3 regions of the Fictibacillus sp. KU28468 genome follow, and region 1 is predicted to be linked to each of the others. Evidence: riboswitches for the same ligand, from Rfam matches in the RefSeq annotation. Region 1 holds a riboswitch; each other region holds the start of a gene.
The links. Region 1 has a riboswitch for S-adenosylmethionine ahead of OKX00_RS17325 (ABC transporter ATP-binding protein). Riboswitches for the same ligand answer to the same signal wherever they lie in the genome.

Region 2: linked by a shared signal. The riboswitch ahead of OKX00_RS17985 (methionine ABC transporter ATP-binding protein) and the one ahead of OKX00_RS17325 (ABC transporter ATP-binding protein) in region 1 are both predicted to bind S-adenosylmethionine.
Region 3: linked by a shared signal. The riboswitch ahead of OKX00_RS05410 (YezD family protein) and the one ahead of OKX00_RS17325 (ABC transporter ATP-binding protein) in region 1 are both predicted to bind S-adenosylmethionine.

The regions. Positions count from the first base shown of each region.
Region 1 is NZ_CP110666.1:3,308,192-3,316,399, forward strand. Features, by position in the region: gene ssuD (FMNH2-dependent alkanesulfonate monooxygenase) at 1-329, opposite strand, end outside; gene ssuE (NADPH-dependent FMN reductase) at 326-931, opposite strand; gene OKX00_RS17310 (hypothetical protein) at 946-1,281, opposite strand; gene OKX00_RS17315 (aliphatic sulfonate ABC transporter substrate-binding protein) at 1,313-2,314, opposite strand; gene OKX00_RS17320 (ABC transporter permease) at 2,349-3,200, opposite strand; gene OKX00_RS17325 (ABC transporter ATP-binding protein) at 3,222-3,989, opposite strand; SAM riboswitch class I at 4,284-4,391, opposite strand; gene OKX00_RS17330 (VanW family protein) at 4,566-5,432, shown strand; gene OKX00_RS17335 (hypothetical protein) at 5,553-5,828, shown strand; partial or broken gene OKX00_RS17340 (DNA-binding response regulator) at 5,923-6,033, opposite strand; gene OKX00_RS17345 (NUDIX hydrolase) at 6,121-6,714, opposite strand; gene OKX00_RS17350 (alpha/beta fold hydrolase) at 6,711-7,571, opposite strand; partial or broken gene OKX00_RS17355 (3-oxoacyl-[acyl-carrier-protein] synthase III C-terminal domain-containing protein) at 7,621-7,845, opposite strand; gene yunB (sporulation protein YunB) at 8,008-8,208, opposite strand, start outside.
Region 2 is NZ_CP110666.1:3,423,307-3,431,514, reverse strand. Features, by position in the region: gene OKX00_RS18000 (ATP-grasp domain-containing protein) at 1-235, shown strand, start outside; gene OKX00_RS17995 (YflT domain-containing protein) at 370-813, shown strand; gene OKX00_RS17990 (phosphatase PAP2 family protein) at 907-1,554, shown strand; SAM riboswitch class I at 1,581-1,696, shown strand; SAM riboswitch class I at 1,780-1,893, shown strand; gene OKX00_RS17985 (methionine ABC transporter ATP-binding protein) at 1,992-3,023, shown strand; gene OKX00_RS17980 (methionine ABC transporter permease) at 3,013-3,675, shown strand; gene OKX00_RS17975 (MetQ/NlpA family ABC transporter substrate-binding protein) at 3,703-4,533, shown strand; gene OKX00_RS17970 (M20 family metallopeptidase) at 4,517-5,776, shown strand; gene OKX00_RS17965 (aldo/keto reductase) at 6,000-6,824, shown strand; gene aceB (malate synthase A) at 7,492-8,208, shown strand, end outside.
Region 3 is NZ_CP110666.1:1,071,320-1,079,527, forward strand. Features, by position in the region: gene OKX00_RS05395 (heavy metal translocating P-type ATPase) at 1-1,901, shown strand, start outside; gene OKX00_RS05400 (hypothetical protein) at 1,914-2,765, shown strand; gene OKX00_RS05405 (sulfite exporter TauE/SafE family protein) at 2,833-3,735, opposite strand; SAM riboswitch class I at 3,960-4,070, shown strand; gene OKX00_RS05410 (YezD family protein) at 4,202-4,318, shown strand; gene OKX00_RS05415 (phosphoadenylyl-sulfate reductase) at 4,412-5,113, shown strand; gene sat (sulfate adenylyltransferase) at 5,141-6,289, shown strand; gene cysC (adenylyl-sulfate kinase) at 6,301-6,909, shown strand; gene cobA (uroporphyrinogen-III C-methyltransferase) at 6,986-7,768, shown strand; gene OKX00_RS05435 (sirohydrochlorin chelatase) at 7,769-8,208, shown strand, end outside.

The sequences.
Region 1 (8,208 bases):
TCTCCTCCTGTCACAACATTAATCAATAACCTTCCATCAGAAAGCCGGTCAAAGGTTGAAGCCATTCGTGCCGCTAGAGAGGGAGAGATCAAACCCGGACGTACAGCGATGAGGAATTTCATCTTTTCGGTGGCCTGAATTAAGGAAGAAGCGGTAACCCAAGCATCTTCGCAGGAGTGCCCTGTCGGCAGGAGTGCTCCTTTAAAGCCAAGGCTATCTGCCGCCTGCGCAATCTGGCGAAGATAGGAAAGCGTGATAGGCCGTCCTCCTTCTGATGTTCCCAAATACCGGCTGTCTCCATGTGTCGGCAAAAACCAATATACGTTCATGCTTTATTCCCCTTTCCATCAATGTTTCCCGCAATTTGCAGCTCCGCTTTTTCTAAGTCCTTGATGTACGTATCTTTCTTTACCTCATCGATCAGTTCGTTTAATGATACAATCAGCCGCTTCTCGATTTCTTGATCAAACGCAACGTCACGGCCATTGTTATGCTCCAGCTGCAGATCGATTAAATAAATTCCATTTAATATGTTCCTTGCTCCAATGGCATTAAGAACAGGCTTTAACGCGTACTCGATGCTCAGAAGATGGGCGATCGTACCGCCCGTTGCAATGGGCAATACACTTTTTCCAGAGAGGATATCTTGTGGCAGCAGATCCAACAGCGACTTAAGGACTCCTGAATAGGCTGCCTTGTACACAGGTGTTCCAATAATGACAGCTTTTGCTTGCTTTATGCTCTTCTCAATGGCTTTCAGATGAGGACTCTGAAAATGGCCAAGAACAAGATCTTCCGGCGGGACATCAAGTACTGAAAAAGATTCTGTTTCAAGCCCCCCTTTTTGGGACAATTCACTTAAATATCGAAGGACGATCCCCGTTCTTGAGGTTACAGAAGGGCTGCCTGATATGGTTACAATATCTGCCACAATAAAATCCTCCCTTAAATGTTTTTAATAAAAAAGTTGTGGAGCGCTTTTGCCAGCCCTCCTGAACCGAACGTAACGTGTGTTTCACGGCATTCTTTGCCTTTTTTTCGCCTCTGGACATCGTTCAGGAATTCAAGAATGTACACTCTTCGATAGAGAATGTTGCGTATTCCTTTCTTTGCAAAGTAGTTTTCGATCGTGTTGTACAACCCTTTATTCACTCCGTATTTTTCCTTGCAAAGCCCTGTGAACTGAAGATCTGTCAAATTCACAAAGTTCAGGTGTTCCTTCGTGATCGATGCAATAAAGTCTTTGGGTCGCTGCCATTCTCTCAAAGACGTTTCTCCCATGTTTATCCCTCCATCAAATGTTGGCGTATGGTCATTGCTTCTTTAAAACCTTCTCAACAAACTTGTTCTCTATGACTTTTGAAGTATCCAGCTTTGTCTTGATGCCACCTACTTTGTATAGAAAATCAGCTTGTTGCTGATGAGCTTTTGCAAATTCTTTGGTTGTCGGAGATAGAATCAAATCGGCCCGCTTTAAGACCGTGCTGACGATTTCCGGTTCAAGTTTCTCTTTTTTAGCGATATCTACCGTCACTTCTTCCGGATGGTTGATAAACTCTTGTCTGACTTTCTCATATGTCTTTAGGAACAGTACCGTTAAATCAGGATGTTCCTTTGTGAACTGAGTCCTTGCCACCAAAAAGCTGGGCGCATTAATATTAAGGTCTTCTCCATCAGCCAATGACTTCGCTCCCGTTTGATAGATGGCTGTGGTGGCATACGGTTCCCATGTTGACCAGGCATCCACGGAACCGTTATCAAGTGCAGGTCTTGCTTCATCTGGCTGCAACTGTACAATTTTAATATCCTTGTCAGTCAACCCTGCTTGATCAAGCGCCATATAAAGAAAGTTATAGGCACTGCTTCCTTTAGCCACCGCAATTTTCTTTCCTTTTAAATCTTCTAACTCTTTAATCTTGCTTCCTTTTGGTATGATGATTGAATTTCCCTTTTTTCCATCCGTCGTTACCGCGATCGCTTTAAAATCAACGTTGCCCGACTGTCCGGCAATAAGAGGAGTTCCTCCGGTTGCACCGAAATCCAGCCTTCCAGATGCCAATGCCTCAAAGTGAGGAGGGCCGCTTTCAAATTCACTCCATTTTACTTTTACGCCTTCTTTCTCAAACGCTTTTTCAAAATATTTCTTCTCACGTGCATACGGCAGAACACCGGTACTTCCCTGAACTCCGATGTTGACCGTAACATTCCCTTTCTGCTCCGCGGTGGTGGTTTTCTCACTGCAGCCGGAAAGCATATTTAGCAATAAAATCAGTGTTAATACACCCGCAGCTATTTTTCTCATCGTTAATTTCATCCGTTTTCTCCTCTCCTGTTATGTAAGATTTTAATCAGCCGATATAACTGTCACGCCATTTCAGAAGCCGCTTTTCAAAATATCGGACCAGTGAATCTGATGCTTTGCCGAAAACCGCAAAAATGATAATGCCTACAAAAACGATGGACGTTTGAGAAAATTGCCTCGCATCCATGATAAGATATCCGATGCCTTCACTCGATCCCATCAGTTCAGCTGCGACCAAAGCCAGCCACGCCGCACCTAATGACAGCCGTAAACCGAGCAGAATATTTGGTAGTGCAGCAGGGAGAATGAGTTTTGTGATCTGTTTCCATTTGCTGAATTCAAGCACCTTCGCTACATCAAACAGTTTAGAGTCCACACCGCGTATCCCTAGGAACGCATTCACATAAAGCGGAAAGAACGCAGATTTTGAGATCAGCAATATTTTTGACAGCTCGCCAAAGCCAAACCAGAGAATGAATAAAGGTATTACAGCTAACGACGGAATAGTCCGCAGCATCTGAAACGTCGGATCAAGCGATTGCTCTGTTTTGCTCGAGAAACCAACTGCCAGCCCGGCCAGAAGTCCAAGTCCCCCGCCAATTAAAAATCCTGTAAGTGCCCGGAACAAGCTGATTTTAAAATGGGTGAATAATTCCCCGGTACGGATTAAGTCCTTAAATGCGATAAGGATTTCACTCGGCCTTGGCAGCAAGGTGGCAGAAATAAGTCCGTAAGCACCTGACAGTTCCCAAATAATGATGATAAAAACGGGAAATGCCAATCCTCGTGCCCAATGGGATAGAAATGGGTTTTTCCTCTGTTTTTTTGATGCTGTTTCCTTGATGCTTTGTTTTCGTTCTACAGTCGTTCTCGTTAATACCCCAGTCTGATTGCTCATTTTATCATCTCCTTTATATCGTTATCGGACGGTTGCTGCTCGCTCGCTTTCCTCCACTTTTTCAAATTCACTCAATACCCGCTGTCGTATTTCCTGGAAAGCAAGATCTGTTTTTCTCCGTGGATGAGGCAGTTCAATCGGTATTACCTCCCTGACTGTGCCTGGCCGGGGATTCATGATCACTACAGTGCTGGCGAGATAAATGGCCTCATCGATGTCGTGAGTCACAAATATCATCGTCGTCCGGTTCTTCTGCCAGATATTGAGCAGTACCTCTTGCATATGTGACCGGGTAAAGGCATCCAACGCTCCAAATGGTTCATCTAAGAGAAGAATCTTAGGATTTCTAAGCAGGGCTCTTGCGATGGATACCCGCTGTGCCATTCCTCCCGACAGCTCTTTTGGATAGGCATTTTCAAAGTCCTCCAACCGTACCAGCTTAATCAGCTCGCGAACTTTTTCATGTGTAGCACTTTCTTTCACAGGCAAGTTGGCCGCGATATTTTTTTCCACGGTCAGCCAGGGAAACAGCCTGGGTTCTTGAAAAATAAACCCTTTATCAATGCTCGGCCCGGATACTTTTTGGTTATCCAGCAATACAGAGCCCTCATGCCTTGTATCCAATCCAGCAATTATTTTTAATAATGTGCTTTTTCCGCAGCCGCTCGGGCCGATCACAGTAATAAATTCTCCTTGATTCACATCGAGATCTATTTGCTCAAGTGCTTTTGTCACGCCTTTTCCTGTTTCAAAACTCCGATTGAGTTTACTAATTTGCAGTAAAGTCATATCATATCTCCCTTCTTCCCTGCGTTTTTGCAAAAAGAAAACAACCGGAAACCTCCTTTTTAAGGAAAGCCTCCGGTTGTCCGGTCGACGAATTTGAACATTTGCAGCGAATAAAATTCCCCCTTTCAAACGGAAACAGTTTATGATAAAAAGGAAAACCAAAAGGCCATGTCTGCTAATACTGAGACACGGCCTTTGGTTTACCAATCAGCTGCACGATATTTTTTTACTCAATAAAAAACTTCCTCTTACATCTCAAGGACGTGTAAGAAGAAGTTAAATAGCGTTCTACTTCTCTTATCGTCCAAGCTGATGCTTGTTGGATTTGGCACAGTTCTCTCGTTAAAAAGTCCGCTGCCGAGGTTTCGCAGGGCCAATTCCCTCCACCTCTCTGAATAAGAAAAAATTTATGGAGTTTTTAATTCATATAATCCTCATCGGATTAATTGTTATTAAAACAGGTGTGCAATGGAAAGTCAATAACTTTTTTGAAAAATCTAAATTTTATTTACGTGAATGCTTACTACATAAATCCAGCCGTCCTTCCTCATACTATCTTTTGGGAGGTTGTTCGTTATGTTACTTTCATTGTTAACCGGTATGCTGCTGGCCGTACAGCCCGTCTATACGCCTGAGAGTATATCATTGATTCAGCAAGGCCAAACCATCGCAATTATTGATCGAAAAGACTTTATGGTTCCGCTGCCAGGTACGCCTATCATAGACGGTGAAAAATTCGAGTCGTTTGCTGCAAAATTGGAAGGTCAGGTTTACCGTCCGCCTCTTAATGCAAGAATTAATGATTTAGGAGGAATTACTCCTGGAGAAAACGGTTCCATGCTCTACAAAAAAGCGTTTAAAGAGCAATTCTATGCCAGCTTTTTCAGCAAGGGGCCTCATAAACTTGAAGTCCCTCTATTAACGGTCCACCCCAGGGTTGACAGTGAGCTGCTTGGAAATATCAGGACCAATCACCTTGCTCAGTATGTCACTTATTTCAACCGTTCTCATTCATCCAGGACCCATAATATTTCACTTGCCGCAAAAGCGATTGATAATCAAGTCGTGTTTCCTGGAGAGACCTTTTCCTTTAACGGGGTCGTAGGCAGACGGACTACGGACAAAGGGTACATGCGTGCACCTGTTATTGTTCGTGGAGAGCTTTCAGAAGGAGTTGGCGGAGGAATCTGCCAGGTCTCCTCTACTCTTTTTAATGCCGTGGACCGGGCTGGACTTCATATTGTGCAGCGTTTTTCACACAGCCGAAGTGTACCTTATGTTCCAAAAGGCAGGGATGCAACCGTAAGCTGGTACGGCCCTGATTTCCGTTTTCAGAACCGTTATAACCAGCCGATCCTGATCCGGGCCAAAACCTATGGAGGGAGCATGATGGTGATGATTTCTTCTTCTGATGTCATACATGTTCCTTCGAAAAAACATTGATTCTTCCGCTCGGATAAGAAATGTGTCAACATTGTTAACCATTGAGCAAACCCATTCCAATTTCATAATTGCGGTGTTAGAATAAACGAGGATTTGATCATCTTGGAGAGAAGTGATGACATGAAAAGTCTTCCGTTTTTCTATATGCTGTTCTTAATCAATGGATTGCTGCTTGCCGGTGGATTAGTTAGTCCGACTTACCTTGTTGTAGCCCGCTGGAGCATGATCTTCTTTAATATAACGGCCCTTGCTGCTCTTATTTATTTCAAAGAACATGGCAAGGGAACAAGATGGAGCAAAGTTTCTTCCCGAGGCCGTCTTTTATGGTGGGGAGCTTTCTTGTTCAATGTTGTTTCTGCAGCGAATGAAGTTCTGCATTCCGGACTATTTCAATAATTTAAATTTACAGCTCAGCGTAATGCTGGGCTTTTTTATTTTCCCTTAAAAGCAAGCAAACGGCTGCCCAAGTGATGGATTAGAGTTGAAAAGCCTCTTTCCCATTACTTGCAGCTGTTACTTGATATCCTTCTTTTACTAAAAAACGTTCTACCGTTTCTTGTATCGAGAGATCATCTTCGACCAGCAGTATTTTATCGCTCATGGACAGCACCTCAACTAACTGTTTAACGGTACTTATAGAAACCCTCTTTGAATCAATGTTCGAATCCACTTTGGGCTAATTCTATTGCTAGATTTTCATATTAAAAAGACCCTTGAGCCACTCTGGTTCATCATTTAACAGCCTGGATAAAAAACGAAGCTGCGGAAAGGGCACCAGATTAAGATTACGGTCCATCTTCTCTCTTTCTACAACAATTCCATTGCGGGCTATATACTCACCAAAAGTCAGCGTCCTGCTGCAAATTATCACAATATCTGCCGGTTTCAATAATACAATCGCTTTCGCTTCAGAAGATGGGACAGGCTTATCCATGGACTCCCCAAAGTACATGACAGAATATTCACCGTTTACACCTTTAATCAGAACGGGACCCATCCCTTGTGAATCCTGTGCCCTCACTTTTATTTCAGGATAATTCCAGCTGGGCGTATGATAGGTCACTGGAGAATGGATGATTTTTACATTCATGCCCGATTCTTCATGCAATTCCCGCACCGCTGTCTCGATCGGTGTTTCATTTCCTTCCCGATGCCCACCCAGCCTGACGACTCCGAGCTGATCCCCTTTCCTTGTCGGACCGATCTGAAACGGGAAAAGCCCTTTATAGAAGACAAAGATTCCAGCTGTCACAAACTGCTTTTCAAACTTTATTGCTCTCATGTTTTATGCCTCATAACAGGATGGAATAGAAATTCTTTGATTACCCTGCTGAATTTTTTAGCTTCTTCTAAAAAAGGATAATGATTGCTGTCATTAAAAACTTCCAGCTCGGCGTTAGGGATTAGTTCTGCAATTTCCCTAGAGAAAGGAAGAGGGCACTGGACGTCATGTGCTCCGCAAATCACCAAAGTTCTGGCAGTAACCTTGTGCAATTGTTTCGTAATATCAAATAGCAGAATTTCCCGTGCAAAAAAGTTCATGCGGGAAGCAGACATCGATTTGTGGACATCCCCTGTAAAATATTCATCATACCGATCTGGCTCATGCAAGGAGAGTTTCGTCCGCTCCCGGGAGCAGCGGCTGCGTTCTTCTTCTGATAGGTTCGTTTTCAGGCGTTCGATCAGCATTTGCATCTTTTCAAACTGTGGGTGCCCCTGATGATAGATACAATAGGGCGATGAGGAGGCATATACCCTGGCTGCGGAACCGGCAATGATTAAAGAATCAATGGATTGAGGATGCCGCATGCCATAGACAAGCCCAAGCATTCCCCCGGTAGAATGTCCGGCAACGTTCCAAGACTGAATGCCCAGCTCCAATCTAACTGCTTCCAGATCGAGCACCGTCTCAATCATACTGAGCTGATACGGTTCGTGCGCTTGTTCTGACCTTCCCGCTTCTCTCAGATTTACTAGAAATACTTGGTTTGTTTCCGTAAATGTATCAGCAAATCTGTCACCCGTCTCATTAAACTCTGAATAGAGATGGGTCACACATAACGCAGGTCCCTGTCCTTTACAAAACACTTCAAAGCTTCCGCGTTCCGTTGAAATCAACTTCATTTCCCAGCGTATCATCTGCCCGACCACCATCCAGATCCTATAATTTCCTGACCTTCCACTCTACCTATATACTCCATTTGAGTTTTATATCCTTATGCTTAGCAGGATCAGGATTCCACTGCAGCAATTGGCCGGCATGCGTCAGACCGCCTCCGAATCCATAAAGCAAAAGGATGTCTCCGTCGTTCAACTTTCCTTTTTTTATAGCCAGATCCAGCGCCAGCGGAATGGAAACCGAGGAAGTATTTCCGCAATACTCCACGCTGGTGAGCATTTTTTCTGCGGGGAGCAAGGTTATTAAAGCTGCATCTAAGTCTATCATGATCTTTATAATTAGAAATGAGTTTCATGATTCATATTCTCCTTTTTATCTGTACTTTCATTATATCTTCACCTTTAAAATTCCATATATTAGAAGTGAAAAAACTCTATCCTGATCCAGGGATAGAGTTTAATCGTTCTTTTTCGCTTTATTGCCAATAACTGCTGGTTTGAATAAGCCTCCGCCGTCTCCGTAATACTCTGGAACGTCTTGCGGCAAGAAAAGATCACCAAGTTTTACATCGTTCGCTACGGTGACTTTCTCTGAAGAAAATGGTACAACAACCTGTACGTTTACTTTTAAATGTACATAAACCTCAAGATATGGATT
Region 2 (8,208 bases), 120 kb from region 1:
CGGTAAAAAGGTAATCAAATTCGTTTCCTGGGAATCCAAGGGCGGTATAGAACCCCTGTATGATGAAGTGAAACGGGGGATTGAAGATAGATATTTCATTCCGCTGTCGATCTATAATGGCAGTGAAAGCCCTTATGAAGATGCCGCCACGCTTATACAGGGCCTTGTACTGGGAGACACAAGGGAAGAGGCGGATCAAAAGGAATATATTTTTCAAAGAGCCGGTCTATCCTAAAAGAGAAAACCATCTAAAACTCCCCGGCATTTGGAGGGGAGTTTTCTTATCCTTATGGTGGCACCTGTTTACAGATATAGGGTTGGGGTAAATACTAGTAAATAAAATCAGACATTGATTAGGAGGCAATACATATGAGCAAAATGGTGATTGGAGTGTATGAAACAGAGAACGAAGCTGTTGATAGTATACAATCCCTGGTGAATCAAGGATACAATGCAAAGGACATCTCCATCCTTGCTAAAGATGATGGAAAGATGGATCGAGTTGCCGATAAAACGAATGTTTCAGAAGAACATCTGGACGAAGATGTAAACGAAGCAGCCTATGGAACCATTGCAGGTTTTCTGTCTGGTATCGGCGGAGCCATCGCGGTGCCAGGCCTTGGTGTTCCCGGTATTGGTCCGCTGCTTGCTGCTGGTCCATTTGCATCCATGTTTAGTGAGGATTCAGAGGATGATTTAAAAGAAGTTCTCATGTCCCTGGATCTTTCAGAACGGACGGCTGAGCGTTATGTGCAAAAAATAGAACAGGGCAGCATTATGGTTTTCTTAGAAAAAGATGCGGTGAAACTTTAACAATAGAGTAATTCTAAGAGGTGCCTGAACGCATAAAATAGTCCGCCACATGAAAGGATATGTACATAAAAGCAAGTTAAAGTGAGGGCGGATATGAAAAAAGAGAATATGGCAATTCTAAGCGGCGTTATGATAATGGGTATTGTAGCTTTAAGACTAATGAACAGGCTTCGTAATGATGATCATTGGATGAAACTTGACGGAATGGGAAGCCTGGCTATATTTTCAGCACGGGGCGGAGGTTTCGTGGATTTCTTTCTGAGAAGTTACTCTTTTCTTGGTTCTGGATTTCTGTTGATTCCTGCCACTATTTATTCTGCATACAGATACAGGAGAAAAGGAAAGAGAAACATTGTTTTTTTATTAATAGCCAACCTGATCGGATGCCGTTGGATTAACTCTGTTTGGAGAAAGAATTGGAAGCAGCGGCCTCCATCCACTAAACCTTTTTACATTAGGTATGGATATCCGAGTGCGCATGCGATGAATGCAACAGCGCTTTATGGTCTTTTTACACTCTTATCAAAAAAGTTTGTTAGAACGAAATTTTGTATATTGGCAGTGCACCTTGGATTTATTTGCTGGAGCAGAATTTATCTAGGCATTCACTATATTACGGATGTACTGGCTGGAGTTGCCGGAGGAGCAATGTGGCTGGCTTTTATGGCTTCAGTGTTTTTTTTCCGATCAGAGAACTCCGAAAAAAGATTTGACATCGACTTAGATCATGGTATAAGATAGGTCACATCAAGTAAATATGAACGTGTTTCTTATCCAGAGAGGTGGAGGGATATGGCCCTGTGATACCTCGGCAGCGGGTTTTTCTTTTGAAAAACACTGTGCCAATTCCAGCAAGTTCCTTTAAGGGCTTGGAAGATAAGAAGAGCAGCTCGTTTCCTTATGGATACAAACATCTCTTCTTTCTTTAAGAAGAGATTTTTTTATTTAATTGAACATTATATTTGTTTCTTATCCAGAGAGGTGGAGGGATTGGCCCTTTGAAACCTCGGCAGCGGGTTCCCGGTTTAATGGGAATACTGTGCCAAGTCCGGCAAGCGATTAGCGCTTGGAAGATAAGAAGAGATCAGCCACTCATCTCGATGCGTCAGGCCTCTTCTTGTTTTCAAGAAGAGGCTTTTTTTGATGTTTTAACAGTAGCGAGAAAGGAGATCACATCATTGATTCGATTTGAAGAGGTAACCAAAATTTATGAGAGTGGCAAAAGCCGGGTAAGAGCGTTAAACAATGTGAGCTTTGAGATAAAAAAAGGGGAGATCTACGGTGTTGTCGGATACAGCGGAGCAGGAAAGAGCTCCTTGCTGCGATGTGTGAATCTTTTGGAGAAGCCAACATCAGGGCACGTCTTTGTAGGAGAGGAGGACATGGCAAGATTGTCTCCGAAGGAACTGAGAAAAAAACGGAAAAATATCGGTATGATTTTTCAGCATTTTAATCTGCTGAACGCAAAAACGGTATTTGATAATATTGCGACACCGCTTTATCTTCTCGGCATGAAGAAATCATTCGTTAAAGAGAAGGTGAACGACCTGCTGGAATTTGTTGGCTTGTCCGAGCACGGGCATAAATATCCCGACCAGCTCTCCGGCGGACAAAAACAGCGGGTAGGCATTGCCCGGGCGCTCTCCACTGATCCGGAAGTGCTATTGTGTGATGAAGCAACATCGGCATTGGATCCGCAGACTACCTCCAGTATTTTAAAGCTTCTGAAAAAAATCAATAAGGAATACAACATTACGATTCTGATCATCACGCATGAGATGAACGTCATTCGTGAGATATGCGATTCCGTCGCTGTTATGGAGAACGGAGAAGTGATTGAGAAAGGGAGCGTTTTTGATGTATTTGCAAGGCCACAGACTGAGACGGCAAGGCGCTTCGTCAGTTCAGTTCTTCAGGATGAATTGCCTGAGTCCCTTAAAGACCTATTGAAGAAGCAGGACAGGAATCATCAGATCTTCAGGATTGTATTTACCGGAGCATCCACAAGACAACCGCTGCTGTCACAGATTGCCAAGAAATTCAACGTGGACGTCAGCGTTCTATACGGCCATGTCACAGAACTTCAAGACGTCCCTTTCGGAAACCTTGTTGTTCAATTGATCGGCGACGAACAGGAAATCAGAAGAGCGATCTTTTTCGTGAACCAGAGTGAAGTCGAAATAAGGGAGGTCGCACCTTATGCAAGTTGATTGGAGTACATTTTGGGTCGACATTTTAAATGCGGCCGGTGATACCTTAACGATGGTTGGATTTTCCTTATTGTTCTCGGCTGTAATCGGCATTCCGCTTGGCGTCGTACTCGTAGTCACGAGGAAGGGGCACATTCTTGAAAACCTGGCCGTCTTTAACGTTTTGAACGCGATTGTAAACGTTCTGCGTTCGATACCGTTCATCATCTTAATGGTGGCGATTATCCCGTTTACAAGATTAGTAGTCGGTACCTCTATCGGGACATCGGCCGCGATTGTGCCATTGATTGTATATGCCGGCCCCTATATCGCAAGGCTCGTGGAAAACAGCCTGCTTGAGATCGATCCGGGCATTGTAGAGGCCGCAGAAGCCATGGGAGCTACTCCTTGGCAGACCATCTTTCGCATACTGCTGCCGGAAGCATTCAGTTCACTGATCCTGTCGTTTACGATCGCAACGATCGGCCTGGTCGGAGCTTCGGCGATGGCAGGGGCTGTTGGTGGAGGAGGCTTGGGCGATCTGGCCATTGCCTACGGCTATCAGCGATTTGATACAGACGTGATGATTGTCACCGTCGTTCTGCTCGTCATCCTTGTTCAAGGCTTACAGAGCACAGGAAATATACTGTCCAGAAAAATTAGAAGAAGATAAAAAGAGAAAAGGGAGAAGGGAAATCGTATGAAAAAATATTCATTGATCATTTTAGTCATCGGGGTTTTAATGTCGGCATTCTTGAGCGGGTGCAGCGGCGGAGATAAAAAAGGCCTTGAAAAAGTAAAGATGGGCATCAGCGGATCTGACAGTGACGTGTGGAAGTATATCGCTAAAAAAGCAGAAAAAGAAGGTATTGATTTGGAAATCGTAGAGTTTTCCGATTATGTCCGTCCGAATCAGGCATTGTCTGACGGGGATATTGACGCTAATGCGTTTCAGACCATCTCTTACTTCAATTCGTTTAAAAAAGAACATAAATTGGATTTAGCCCCGATTGCAACAACCGTCATTGCGCCTATGGGCGTTTACTCAAAAAAATACAAGAACATCAAGGATATCCCGGCTGGATCAACCATTGCTTTGCCGAATGAAGCTACGAACATGGGCCGTGCATTGCTTCTTCTGCAGAGTGCCGGGCTAATCAAACTGGAAAAGAACTTTGATGGAAATGGTGATCTGAAAAAAGTGGCGGAGAACAAAAAACACTTGAAGCTTAAACCAGTAGTTGCAGGCCAGACACCACGGGTGCTTCCTGATGTGGCCGCTTCAATCATTAACAATGGCGTTGCTGTCGATGCTGGAATGAATCCGAAGAAAGATTCGATCTTCCTTGAAAGCAAGACTGCAAAGCCATATATCAATATCATTGCAACAAGAACTGAAGATAAAAATAAAAAATCGCTGAAAAAAATTGCGAAGATCTATCAATCAAAAGATACAGCCAAGAAGATTAAAGAAATCTATAAAGGTGCAACCATTCCAACGTTTGTACCGCTAAGTGAAATTGGAGAGTAATAGAGAGAAAGGATCTGAGATCATGACTGTAATCAGCAGAACTGCCGGAGAAACCCAGGAACAAATCCGTACGAACATTGATGTAAACCAAGCGGCTTACATTCAAACTTCTCACGAGATCCATGATAATCCAGAAATCGGAAATGAAGAAGTGTTTGCATCCAGCCTGCTTACATCGCTGCTCGAAAAAGAGGGGTTTCAGATAGAACGCGGAGTGGCCGGTCACGAAACGGCATTTGTTGCCCGTAAGCGTTCTATTCTAGATGGGCCATCCGTTGCCTTTTTAGCAGAATATGATGCCCTTCCCGGCATCGGTCATGCATGCGGCCATAATATCATCGGTACATCAAGTGTGGCAGCGGCCATCGCTCTGGCTTCCGTTATCGATGAGATCGGAGGAGAAGTAGCTGTTTTTGGAACGCCTGCTGAAGAAGGCGGAGAGAACGGAAGTGCGAAGGGAAGTTTTGTGAAACACGGCTTGCTGGACGGCATTGATGCTGCGTTAATGTTCCATCCCGGTAACGCTAACCGCATTACCGGGACATCGCTTGCCGTTGATCCGCTGGATTTTGAATACATCGGGAAGCCCGCTCATGCGGCTGCGGCACCGGAAAAGGGAATCAATGCACTTGATGCAGTTATTCAGTTGTTTGTCGGGATTAACGCACTGCGCCAGCATGTGGCGGACGATGTGAAAATTCATGGCATCATTACACACGGGGGAGACGCTCCTAATATTGTGCCTGAATATGCGAAGGCCCGTTTTTACATTCGTGCTTCCACAAGAGCAAGACTGAATGAGACAACGAAAAAAGTAAAAGCCATCGCAGAAGGTGCTGCCCTTGCAACAGGAGCAAAGCTTAATGTTATTGCTTTTCAGAATCAGGTGGATAACCTTTTATTAAATCGATCGTTTGATAAAGTGTTTCAAGAACAGCTGGAGAGTCTGGGTGCAGAAGTAGATACCTCACACCGATGCGGACTTGGTTCGACTGATGCCGGTAACATCAGCCAGGCCGTGCCGACGATTCACCCTTACCTTCAGATCGGGCCGGATACGTTAATCGGGCATACGGATGAGTTCAGGGAGGCGGCAAAGTCAGAGCAGGGCGATCAGGCGCTTATTCTCGGTGCAAAAGCGCTCGCTTTGACCGGTTTTCAGCTGCTCACGAACGGTGAAGTGCTGGCTGGCATCAAGAAGGAATTTGAATTGAATAAAGCTAAGGAACTTGCTTCGGTCTAAAGAGCGATTTTGTCGATATTGAGCTTATTTTTGATTAATTGAGCCGAACTCAACATTTTTGAGCTAAACTTCAATTAATTGATCCTATTTCATTATTCAGACTTCTTCGCAAGATTTTTGTTAACTCTTAAAAGCCCTCAATCTCCCTGGAGGGCTTTTTTCCTAGCACTTTTTTTCATTTTCTCCAGCCAAGTGGTACCATACAAACAAGGAGGCGGTACATATGATAAAAAGTATTTCTGATACAGCTGTATTACAAAACGGTTTAAAGATGCCATGGCTGGGTCTTGGGGTATATAAAGCAGAAGAAGGCCAAGAGGTTATTGAGGCAATTAAACATGCGGTCGCCGCCGGCTACAGAAGCATCGATACAGCTTCGTTCTATAAAAATGAAGAAGGTGTAGGAGAGGCTGTTAAACAGGTGGATGTCCCGCGTGAAGAGCTTTTTATTACGACCAAGGTCTGGAATACAGAACAGGGATATGAGGAGACGCTGCGCTCATTTAAAGAGAGCCTGAAAAAGCTTGATATGGATTACGCAGACCTGTTCCTTGTTCATTGGCCGGTGTCTGGCAAGTATAAAGAGACGTGGAAAGCATTAGAAACGCTTTATAAAGAGGGTAAGACAAAAGCGATTGGTGTTTGTAATTTTAAAATTCACCATCTGGAAGACCTTATGAAAGACTGTGAGATTAAACCGATGGTCAATCAAGTGGAGTACCATCCCCGCCTTACACAAAAAGAACTGTTGGCTTTCTGCAAAGATCATCAAATCCAGCTGGAAGCATGGAGACCGCTGTTAAAGGGTGAAATCTTTGATGAACCGATCCTGATGGCATTGGCAGAAAAGCATAATAAAACGGTGGCACAGGTTATTCTTCGCTGGGATCTTCAGAATGGAGTAATTACCATTCCTAAATCAGTGAATGAAAACCGTATTAAGGAAAATGCCGATATCTTTGATTTTGAATTAAGCATGGAAGACATGGAGCAGATTGATTCATTGAATAAAGATCTTCGAAACGGGCCAGATCCGGACGAGTTTTAAGAAAAACTAAATTAGACAATAAGGTTTTATTAGGGTGAAAGGGAATTGAATAGCCATTTGATTTGTTTCACAAATCAAATGGCTCAAAAAAGAGCCAGCTATTCCCTCCTTCGGTGTTTGTATGTAAAAGACTTGAGGGCCTCTTTCAAGCAACAGTGTGCGATGTCCGTTACGAACGTTACGAACGAAAATCAATCTTCGGCTTTAGCAAAACTTAAGAGTTTGATAACTAAATATTTGCAGACTTTCAGTAAAATCGTCCTTAGTAAGGTCCTCTGTTATAGAACAGAGGACCTATTTTTATTTTTATTTAAAAAATGTGTTGCACAAATTATCTCAACTGTTATATATTATTTTACAAGATAAATATCTGTTTTATAACAGAAACCCCATCTCGTAATAAGGAGGAGAAATCGTGATGAATTGTGCCAGCTGCCATGGGAATGGTGAAGAAACATGCTTAGAGTGCAACGGATCAGGAATGCATCAAAATGGAAACTGCCCGGATTGTATGGGCGAAGGATGTGTCTGCTGCAAGCGCTGTAATGGAAACGGAATCATTGACTGAACAGGAGGTTAACACATGGATAATTCGGTAGTAACATCTAAAACACAAACTGTTGCAGTACAGGGAGATGTGGACCATGAAATACTGTCAGCAGAAGCCATGGCTTTTCTTGAAAAGCTTCATGATCGTTTCCAGAATGCAAGATTGCAACTCTTGCAGAACAGAGTAAACAGACAGAAAAAAATAGATCAAGGTGAGCTTCCGGATTTTTTGCCTGAAACAAAGAAAATACGGGAAAGCAATTGGTCTGTTGCAGATGTGCCTGATGATTTGCAGGATCGAAGAGTAGAAATTACCGGTCCGGCTGGTGATGCAAAGATGGTCATCAATGCTTTGAACTCAGGAGCCAAGGTCTTCATGGCAGATTTTGAAGATGCCAACTCTCCGACGTGGGAAAACAATCTGCTCGGACAGGTGTATTTGCGGGATGCGATTCGGGGAGAGCTGGAGTATACTTCTCCGCAGGGAAAAGAGTACCGCCTGCATGAGAAAACAGCGACTCTCGTTGTACGGCCCAGGGGCTGGCATCTTGAGGAGAAGCATCTGTCGTATAAAGGAGAGCCAATGTCTGGCAGTTTAGTAGATTTTGGACTTTATTTTTTTCATAATGCTAAAGCGCTGATCGAAAAAGGCTCCGGCCCCTACTTTTATCTGCCGAAGCTTGAGGGGCATCTGGAAGCCAGACTTTGGAACGAAGTGTTTGTCTTTGCCCAAGAGGAAATGGGAATTCCTCAAGGGACGGTCAAAGCAACTGTTTTGATTGAAACCATCCTAGCGACCTTTGAAGCGGAAGAGATTCTTTATGAATTACAGGAA
Region 3 (8,208 bases), 2.1 Mb from region 1:
CACTTTTATGGGCCATGGCCAGCCATTTTTCGTTCACTTCCTTTATCTATCTGCCTGATATGTTCATGAATCCATGGGTTCAGCTCGCTTTGGCAACGCCCGTTCAATTGATTGTCGGGAAACAATTTTATACAGGTGCATATAAAGCATTGAAAAATAAAAGTGCAAATATGGATGTACTCGTTGCATTGGGTACATCCGCCGCTTATTTTTACAGCCTTTATTTGACCATACAGGCAGCAGCCAATGGCAATAACATGCCTGAACTCTACTTTGAGACTTCGGCTGTTCTCATCACCCTGATTTTACTCGGTAAATTGTTTGAAGCGAGGGCAAAAGGAAGATCTTCTGAGGCCATAAAAAAACTGATGGGACTTCAGGCAAAAACAGCGCTTGTAATCCGTAACGGAGAAGAGCTGGAACTGCCATTGGAAGAAGTTGTAGCAGGAGATGTTGTTTCAGTCAAACCAGGTGAAAAAATCCCGGTTGACGGAGAGGTTGTTGGAGGCTATTCTGCTGTCGATGAATCCATGCTGACAGGGGAAAGTGTCCCTGTTGATAAAGCATCAGGAGACACGGTCATTGGAGCAACGATCAATCGTAATGGTTTTTTGAAAATCAAGGCAACGAAGGTTGGAAGAGATACAGTGTTATCCCAAATCATTAAAGTGGTGGAAGAAGCACAGGGCTCAAAAGCACCGATTCAGCGCTTAGCAGACAGAATTTCTGGGATTTTTGTTCCGATTGTCGTCGGTTTGGCTGTTGTAACCTTTCTCATTTGGTTTTTCTGGCTTGTACCCGGAGATTTTTCAGGAGCTCTTGAAAAACTGATCGCCGTTCTTGTCATCGCCTGCCCATGTGCGCTCGGTCTGGCAACCCCGACATCGATCATGGCCGGATCGGGACGTTCAGCTGAGTTCGGCATTCTTTTCAAAGGCGGGGAGCATCTAGAAAATACACACCTGATCGATACCATTATTTTAGATAAAACAGGAACAGTCACGAACGGAAGACCGGTTTTAACAGATATATTGCCTGCTTCAGGGCTTTCTGAGCAGGAGCTGTTAGTTCTTGCTGGTAGCGCTGAGAAAAATTCAGAACACCCTCTCGCCCAGGCAATTGTTGAGGGAATGACGGAACGGGACCTCATGCCTCTTTCCTCCAGCAGATTTGAAGCCATACCCGGACACGGTATCCAGGCTGTGGTCGATGGAAAAAGAGTACTTATAGGTACAAGAAAGCTGTTGAATGATCATGATATACCACTGCAGGCTATTCTTGGAAAAATGGAAGAGCTGGAAGAGCAGGGCAAGACGGTGATGCTCGCAGCTATAGATGGAGAGTACAGCGGGATGGTTGCTGTGGCCGATACGATTAAAGAAACATCCAAGGAAGCCATCAGCCGTTTAAATGCGATGAACATTGATGTATGGATGATTACCGGAGACAACACAAGGACCGCAAAAGCGATTGCCAATCAGGCTGGCATCGAGCAGGTTATTGCAGAAGTGCTGCCAGAAGGAAAGGCTGAAGAAGTGAAAAAACTTCAGCAGAAAGGCAGAAAAACAGCAATGGTAGGTGACGGTATAAATGACGCACCAGCACTTGCTGCAGCTGACATCGGGATGGCAATCGGAACAGGCACGGATATAGCGATGGAAGCAGCTGATATTACCTTGATCCGCGGTGATCTGAACAGTATTGCTGACGCTATTTTTATGAGCAAGCGCACGATACGGAACATTAAACAAAATCTTTTTTGGGCGTTTGCTTATAATGCACTTGGCATCCCAATCGCTGCCAGCGGGTTTTTGGCTCCGTGGCTCGCAGGGGCTGCTATGGCATTCAGCTCGGTATCCGTTGTATTGAACGCGCTTAGGCTTCAAAAAATTAAACTGTAGAGGTGAGTTTTGATGAAAAGCAAAATCATCCGCAACTGGGTGCTGTCTGCTGTTGGTATCCTTATTCTGATCATGGCTGGCTATGCTGTTTATGACGTTTTAGAAGGCAAGGACGGGAAGAGGGAGCAGGCCGGCCATCAAAGTGGTCATTCAGAAATGCCTGGCATGGAACATGGGAATAAACATGGAGAACATGATGGACATAGTTCTGGTGATTTGGCCAAAAGTGAGGTTAAGCCTTCCGTCAGCTACAAGGATGGTGTCATTTCGATTCAGTTAAAAGATCAAAAAGGCAGGCCTTTCGATGAGCTGGAGGTCAATCATGAAAAGCTGATGCACTTCATTCTGGTCAGCGAAGATTTAAAACAATACAATCATCTTCATCCTCAAAAGACCAGTAAAGGCTCGTTTGAAGTAAAGCACAGACTGCAGCCTGGAACCTACAAAGCATTTGTAGACATTAAGCCCAAAAATAAAGCTTATGCCGTTGCCCCGTTGAAAATTGAAGCGGGAAGCCATGGAAATCATACTCACCAGCCAGAATTGAAGGCAGATACCACCCTTTCAAAAACAATTGATGGACACAAAGTATCATTGACGCCAAAAGAATTTAAAGCTGGCCAGCCTGTTACGCTGCAATTTAGCATGGGTGATGCAAAACCTGAACCTTATCTTGGAGCACGTGGCCATGTTGTGGTCTTAGATCATACAGGAGAAAAATATGTCCACGTTCATCCTTCCACTCCTGAAGATACAAAATTTGAGACGGAATTTGAGGAACCTGGACTTTATAAATTGTGGGCGGAGTTTAAGATCAATGGGAAAGTGATCACCTATCCGTTCATTATTGAAGTGAAGAAATAGCAGAATACAATAAAAGCTGACTCATTTGAGTCAGCTTTTATTGGTATAAATTATTGTTTGTGATGTGTCAGTGGAGATTAGTGCTTTCAGTTTGTGGTCCAGCTGAGAAAGAATGTTTTTTATTTTTTCTAATGCTGAAGAAAATTGCCGCCAGCCAAACGACGACCAGCACGGTATAGACCGATTGCAGCGCTGTACCGGAGATTCCAGCGGACTGCAAAAGCGTCCGGGCGTTCGTTACAATAATCAATCCTCCAACAACCACACCTAAAATATGCGAAGGGATAATGCGGACGAGCCATGCTGCGACCGGTGCTGCGATTAATCCTCCCGCCATGAGGGCGATAACCCACATCCAGTTGACCTGCTCCCATCCGAGAGAGATGAGGAAACCGAGTGTTGCAGAAACGGCAACAGCAAATTCGCTCGTATCCACGGAACCGATGACCTTTCTTGTTGTTGTGCCGTTTTTGGCTAACAGGACAGGTGTGGCTACCGGTCCCCAGCCTCCTCCTCCGGTGGCATCCAAGAAGCCGGCAACAAGTCCGAGCGGGATGAGCTGCTTGCGGCTGAACGCTTTTTCATGATCAGCAGGCTTGGTGTTCTTTTTAAATAAAAATCGGTACAGAATAAAGAAACCAAGGAACAGCAGGAAAAAGGAAATATACGGTTTTACTGCGTCGCCAGGAAGATTGGATAAAAAGCAGGCACCGGTAAATGCCCCAATGGATCCCGGAATAATGAGACGAAAGATAATTTTACGGTCAACATTACCGAACCTGATGTGTGATGCACCTGAGGCGGCTGTCGTAACAACCTCTGCAAAGTGAACCGAAGCCGAAGCAACCGCCGGAGCGATTCCAAAGGCCAGCAGCAGGGAAGTCGAAGTCAGTCCGTAAGCCATTCCGAGTGACCCGTCAATCAGTTGTGCAACGAGTCCAATCAGGGCCAGGATGATCAGTTTTTTCATTTTACTCCTCCTAACAAATAAAAGGCCCTTAACCGTAAAGTTAAGAGCCTTCGGTTTTTCCGATCAGCAGTGTATCTCTTTTCGAATTTAGTATTTACTATATTCAATGGAATGAAAGTCTGTCAATAGAATTTTCGGATATTTCAATAAATATTTTTTAATCCGATAAGAATAATAGGGTTTGCGAAAGCATAAATGTGTGTTATTATTTAAAAAAATAAAAAAACTTATCCAGAGCGGTGAAGGGAACTGGCCCGATGAAACCCGGCAACCTGCATTTTTTTTGCAAGGTGCTAACTCCAGCAGAATGTTTATTACATTTTGGAAGATAAGGTAATATGTTTACCTCGTCAGTCTTTCCGAAATGGAAAGGTTTTTTTATTGCCATTTTAATTCCTGAAAAAACCTAACAAAACATATTAAACGAGGAGGTTCTGATGTGGTAAACGGTAAAAGCCAGGATGAAATTTTTGAACAGTTAAAAGAAATGCTGAACAGTATCAAGTATGGGTCCATCACGTTAATTGTTCAGGATGGAAAGCTGATTCAGCTGGAAAAAAACGAAAAGGTACGTTTTAAATAAATATTCGCTGACTAGAAAACTAGAGGCGGTTTTAACATAGCAGGATGGCTGCTTATGGTTAAAGCTGCCTTTTTCATTGGAGGGGTGGTTAACATGCTCAAGTTTGACACATGGAAAGAACAGGAGTTTACGTTTCCGGAAGACAGTGAAACGAAGGGGGCACTCGAAGTACTGAAATGGGCGTATGAGCAATATGGAGATGCACTCGTTTATGCGTGCAGCTTCGGAATAGAAGGCAGTGTCCTGGTGGATCTTGTATCCAAGGTCAAACCAGATGCAAGAGTCGTTTTCCTGGATACAGGCCTTCACTTCAAGGAAACGTACGAGGTGATCGAAAAGGCGAAAAAAAGATATCCGGAAATGAAGATTGAGATGAAGAAGCCTTCGCTGTCCTTGTTGGAACAGGCGGAAAAGCATGGCAGCGAGTTATGGAAAAGAGAACCGAACCTCTGCTGTTATATACGAAAGGTAGCCCCTCTTGAGGAAACACTGAACGGAGCACCGGCATGGCTGTCGGGTCTCCGGAGGGAGCAGTCGGCAGGGAGGAGCAATGTTCAGTACATCAATAAGGATGAACGTTTTAAATCCGTGAAAATCTGTCCGCTGATCCATTGGACGTGGAAGGAAATTTGGAGATACGCCTACAAGCAGAATCTGCCCTACAATCCGCTTCACGATCAGGGGTATCCCAGCATCGGCTGCGAGCCGTGCACGCTTCCGGCTGACGGGTCGGGTGATTCCCGCTCAGGACGCTGGTCAGGGCAAGGGAAAACAGAGTGTGGACTTCACCAATAATAAAATAAAATTACAGGAGGAATTAACATGACATCAATTTTGCCGCATGGAGGAAAGCTGATAAACCGTTATGAACCAAATCTGCCAACAGACCACATTCAAAAGGAAGTGGAACTGGATGCTACATCCTTAAGTGATCTCGAGCTGATCGGTGTAGGAGCCTACAGCCCAATTACCGGTTTTCTAAATGAAGAAGACTATCAATCTGTCGTTGATTCTCTACGTCTTGCTGATGGAACGGTTTGGAGCATCCCAATCGTCCTTCCAGTTCATGAAAAACAAGCAAGGACGCTATCAGCCGGAGATCAGGCGAGGCTCGTATTTGAGGGTGTAACGTACGGAGTCATCGAGGTAGAAGACCTTTACCGCCCGGACATTAAGCATGAAGCAGAGCAAGTCTACCAAACGGCAGATACTGCACACCCTGGGGTTAAAAAACTTCTGGAACGCCCTTCTTACTATGTTGGAGGATCAATCACTCTCGTAAAGCGGCCTGAAAAACAAAGGTTTACTGAATATCGCCTGGATCCAGCTGAAACCCGCCAAGTCTTCAGAGACAGGGGATGGAATACAGTTGTTGGCTTCCAGACAAGAAATCCTGTGCATAGAGCACACGAATACATTCAAAAAACAGCCCTTGAAACCGTAGATGGACTGTTCCTGAACCCGCTTGTTGGAGAAACGAAATCCGATGATATTCCCGCTGATGTGAGGATGGAAAGCTATGAAATTCTGCTTGAAAACTATTATCCCCAAGACCGGGTGTTCTTGGCCGTATTTCCGGCAGCGATGAGATATGCAGGACCGAGGGAAGCCATTTTTCATGCGATGGTCCGCAAAAACTTCGGATGCACACACTTTATCGTTGGAAGAGATCATGCAGGTGTGGGCAATTATTATGGGACGTATGATGCACAGAAAATTTTTTCCAGGTTTACTCCGGAAGAACTAGGCATTACACTGATGTTCTTTGAACATAGCTTTTATTGTACAAAGTGCGAAGGAATGGCTTCATCCAAAACATGTCCTCACAGCAAAGAGGATCATGTGATTTTGTCAGGCACAAAAGTGAGGGAACTGCTGAGAAATGGAGAGCTTCCGCCAGCCACCTTCAGCCGCAAAGAAGTCGTAGAAGTATTGATCAAAGGTCTGCAAGAAAAAACAGTAACCGCATAAGGAGGAACATGATGAGCCAAACACAGAACATTACATGGCACCAGGCGGCCGTATCAAAGGAAGACAGAAGAACACAAAATGCCCATCATAGTTTCGTAATATGGCTGACAGGGCTATCGGGTTCAGGAAAATCGACTCTTGCCAATGAGGTTGCTAAAGAACTGTTTCGGCGGCAAGTGAAAAACTATGTGCTGGATGGCGACAACATACGCCACGGCTTAAATAATGATCTTGGCTTTTCAGACGAGGACCGGAAAGAAAACATACGCCGGATCGGTGAAGTATCCAAGCTGTTTGTAGACAGCGGAACAGTTGTGCTGACGGCATTTATCTCGCCATTTAAGGAAGATCGGGAACAGGCGAGACAGATCTTAGGCAGTGATGAATTCCTTGAAATCTTCGTTAAATGTCCGCTCGAAGAATGTGAAAACCGAGATCCGAAAGGACTTTACCAAAAAGCAAGAAAGGGAGAGATCAAAGCATTCACTGGGATCGATTCCCCATATGAGGAGCCGGAATCTCCAGAATTTACAGTGGATACGAAGGCCTCGACGATTGAGGAATGCACGGCCGAAGTCATCTCTTTTCTTGAAAGCAAAAATCTGATCAGGAAGGAATAATCGTGGCAATAACGGCAACGGTTTTGTGATCTATAAAAGGGAAACGATACTAAACAGCTGAGGCAGGTGAATGAAATTGAGCAAAGTTTATTTAGTAGGTGCTGGACCGGGGGATGCGGAATTAATTACCGTCAAAGGAGCAAGATGCATTAAGGAAGCTGATGTTATTCTTTATGACCGGCTTGTTAATAAAGATCTGCTGGATTATGCAAAGCCAGGTGCAGATTTGATCTATTGCGGGAAGCTCCCTGATCTTCATACGATGCAGCAAGATACGATCAATCATTTTTTAGTGAAGTATGCCAAAAAAGGAAAAGTTGTCACCCGGTTAAAGGGTGGTGACCCTTTTGTATTCGGCAGGGGCGGTGAAGAAGCGGAAGCTCTTGTTAAAAACCATGTGGAATTTGAAGTGGTTCCGGGTATTACATCTGGAATTGCTGCACCGGCTTATGCTGGTATACCAGTCACTCATAGAGAGTATGGAGGCAGCTTTGCTCTTGTCACCGGCCACCGGAAAGAAGGAGAGGACGAAAAGCAGAGATGGGAAAGCCTTGCTAAAGGAATTGATACACTTGCAATCTATATGGGTGTTAAGAACCTTCCTTACATCTGTGAGAGCCTCGTAAAATATGGGAAGAGCAAAGAAACACCAGCTGCTTTAATTCAATGGGGAACCTTTGGGGAGCAGCGGACGGTTACAGGCACTCTTGAAACGATTGAAACAGTAGCACGAAATGAAGGGATTCAAAATCCAAGCATGATCATCATTGGAGAGGTAGTCAAACTACGCGAAAAGATCAGCTGGTTTGAAAAGACGCTAATTGAAAAGGATTCTTCTATTATAAGTGAGGCGTTGTAAATGAAAGCATTACTCCTCATCTGCCACGGCAGCAGAACAAAAGCAGGCATGGAAAAAGCATTGGAATTTGCGAAACGGTGCATGGGAGCCAGCGACTATCCCATTAAGGAAGTTTGTTTTCTGGAACTGTCAGCACCTGATATTTCCAAAGGGGTTGAAGCATGTGTCCGTCAAGGAGCAGCCTCCATCTGCGCAATACCGGTTCTTTTATTAACGGCAGCTCATGCAAAAAAGGATATTCCAGAGGAAATAATGCTGCAGCAAGAACGGTATCCAAATGTAGAGATATCGTACGGGAAACCTTTCGGAGTGCACGATTCTCTCTCTCATTTATTATGGGAGCGGATTACAGAGTCTGTTGATACGTTTCATAAGAACGCTGTAATCCTTCTCGTTGGAAGAGGAAGCAGTGACCCTGATGTGAAAAGAGATCTCAATGC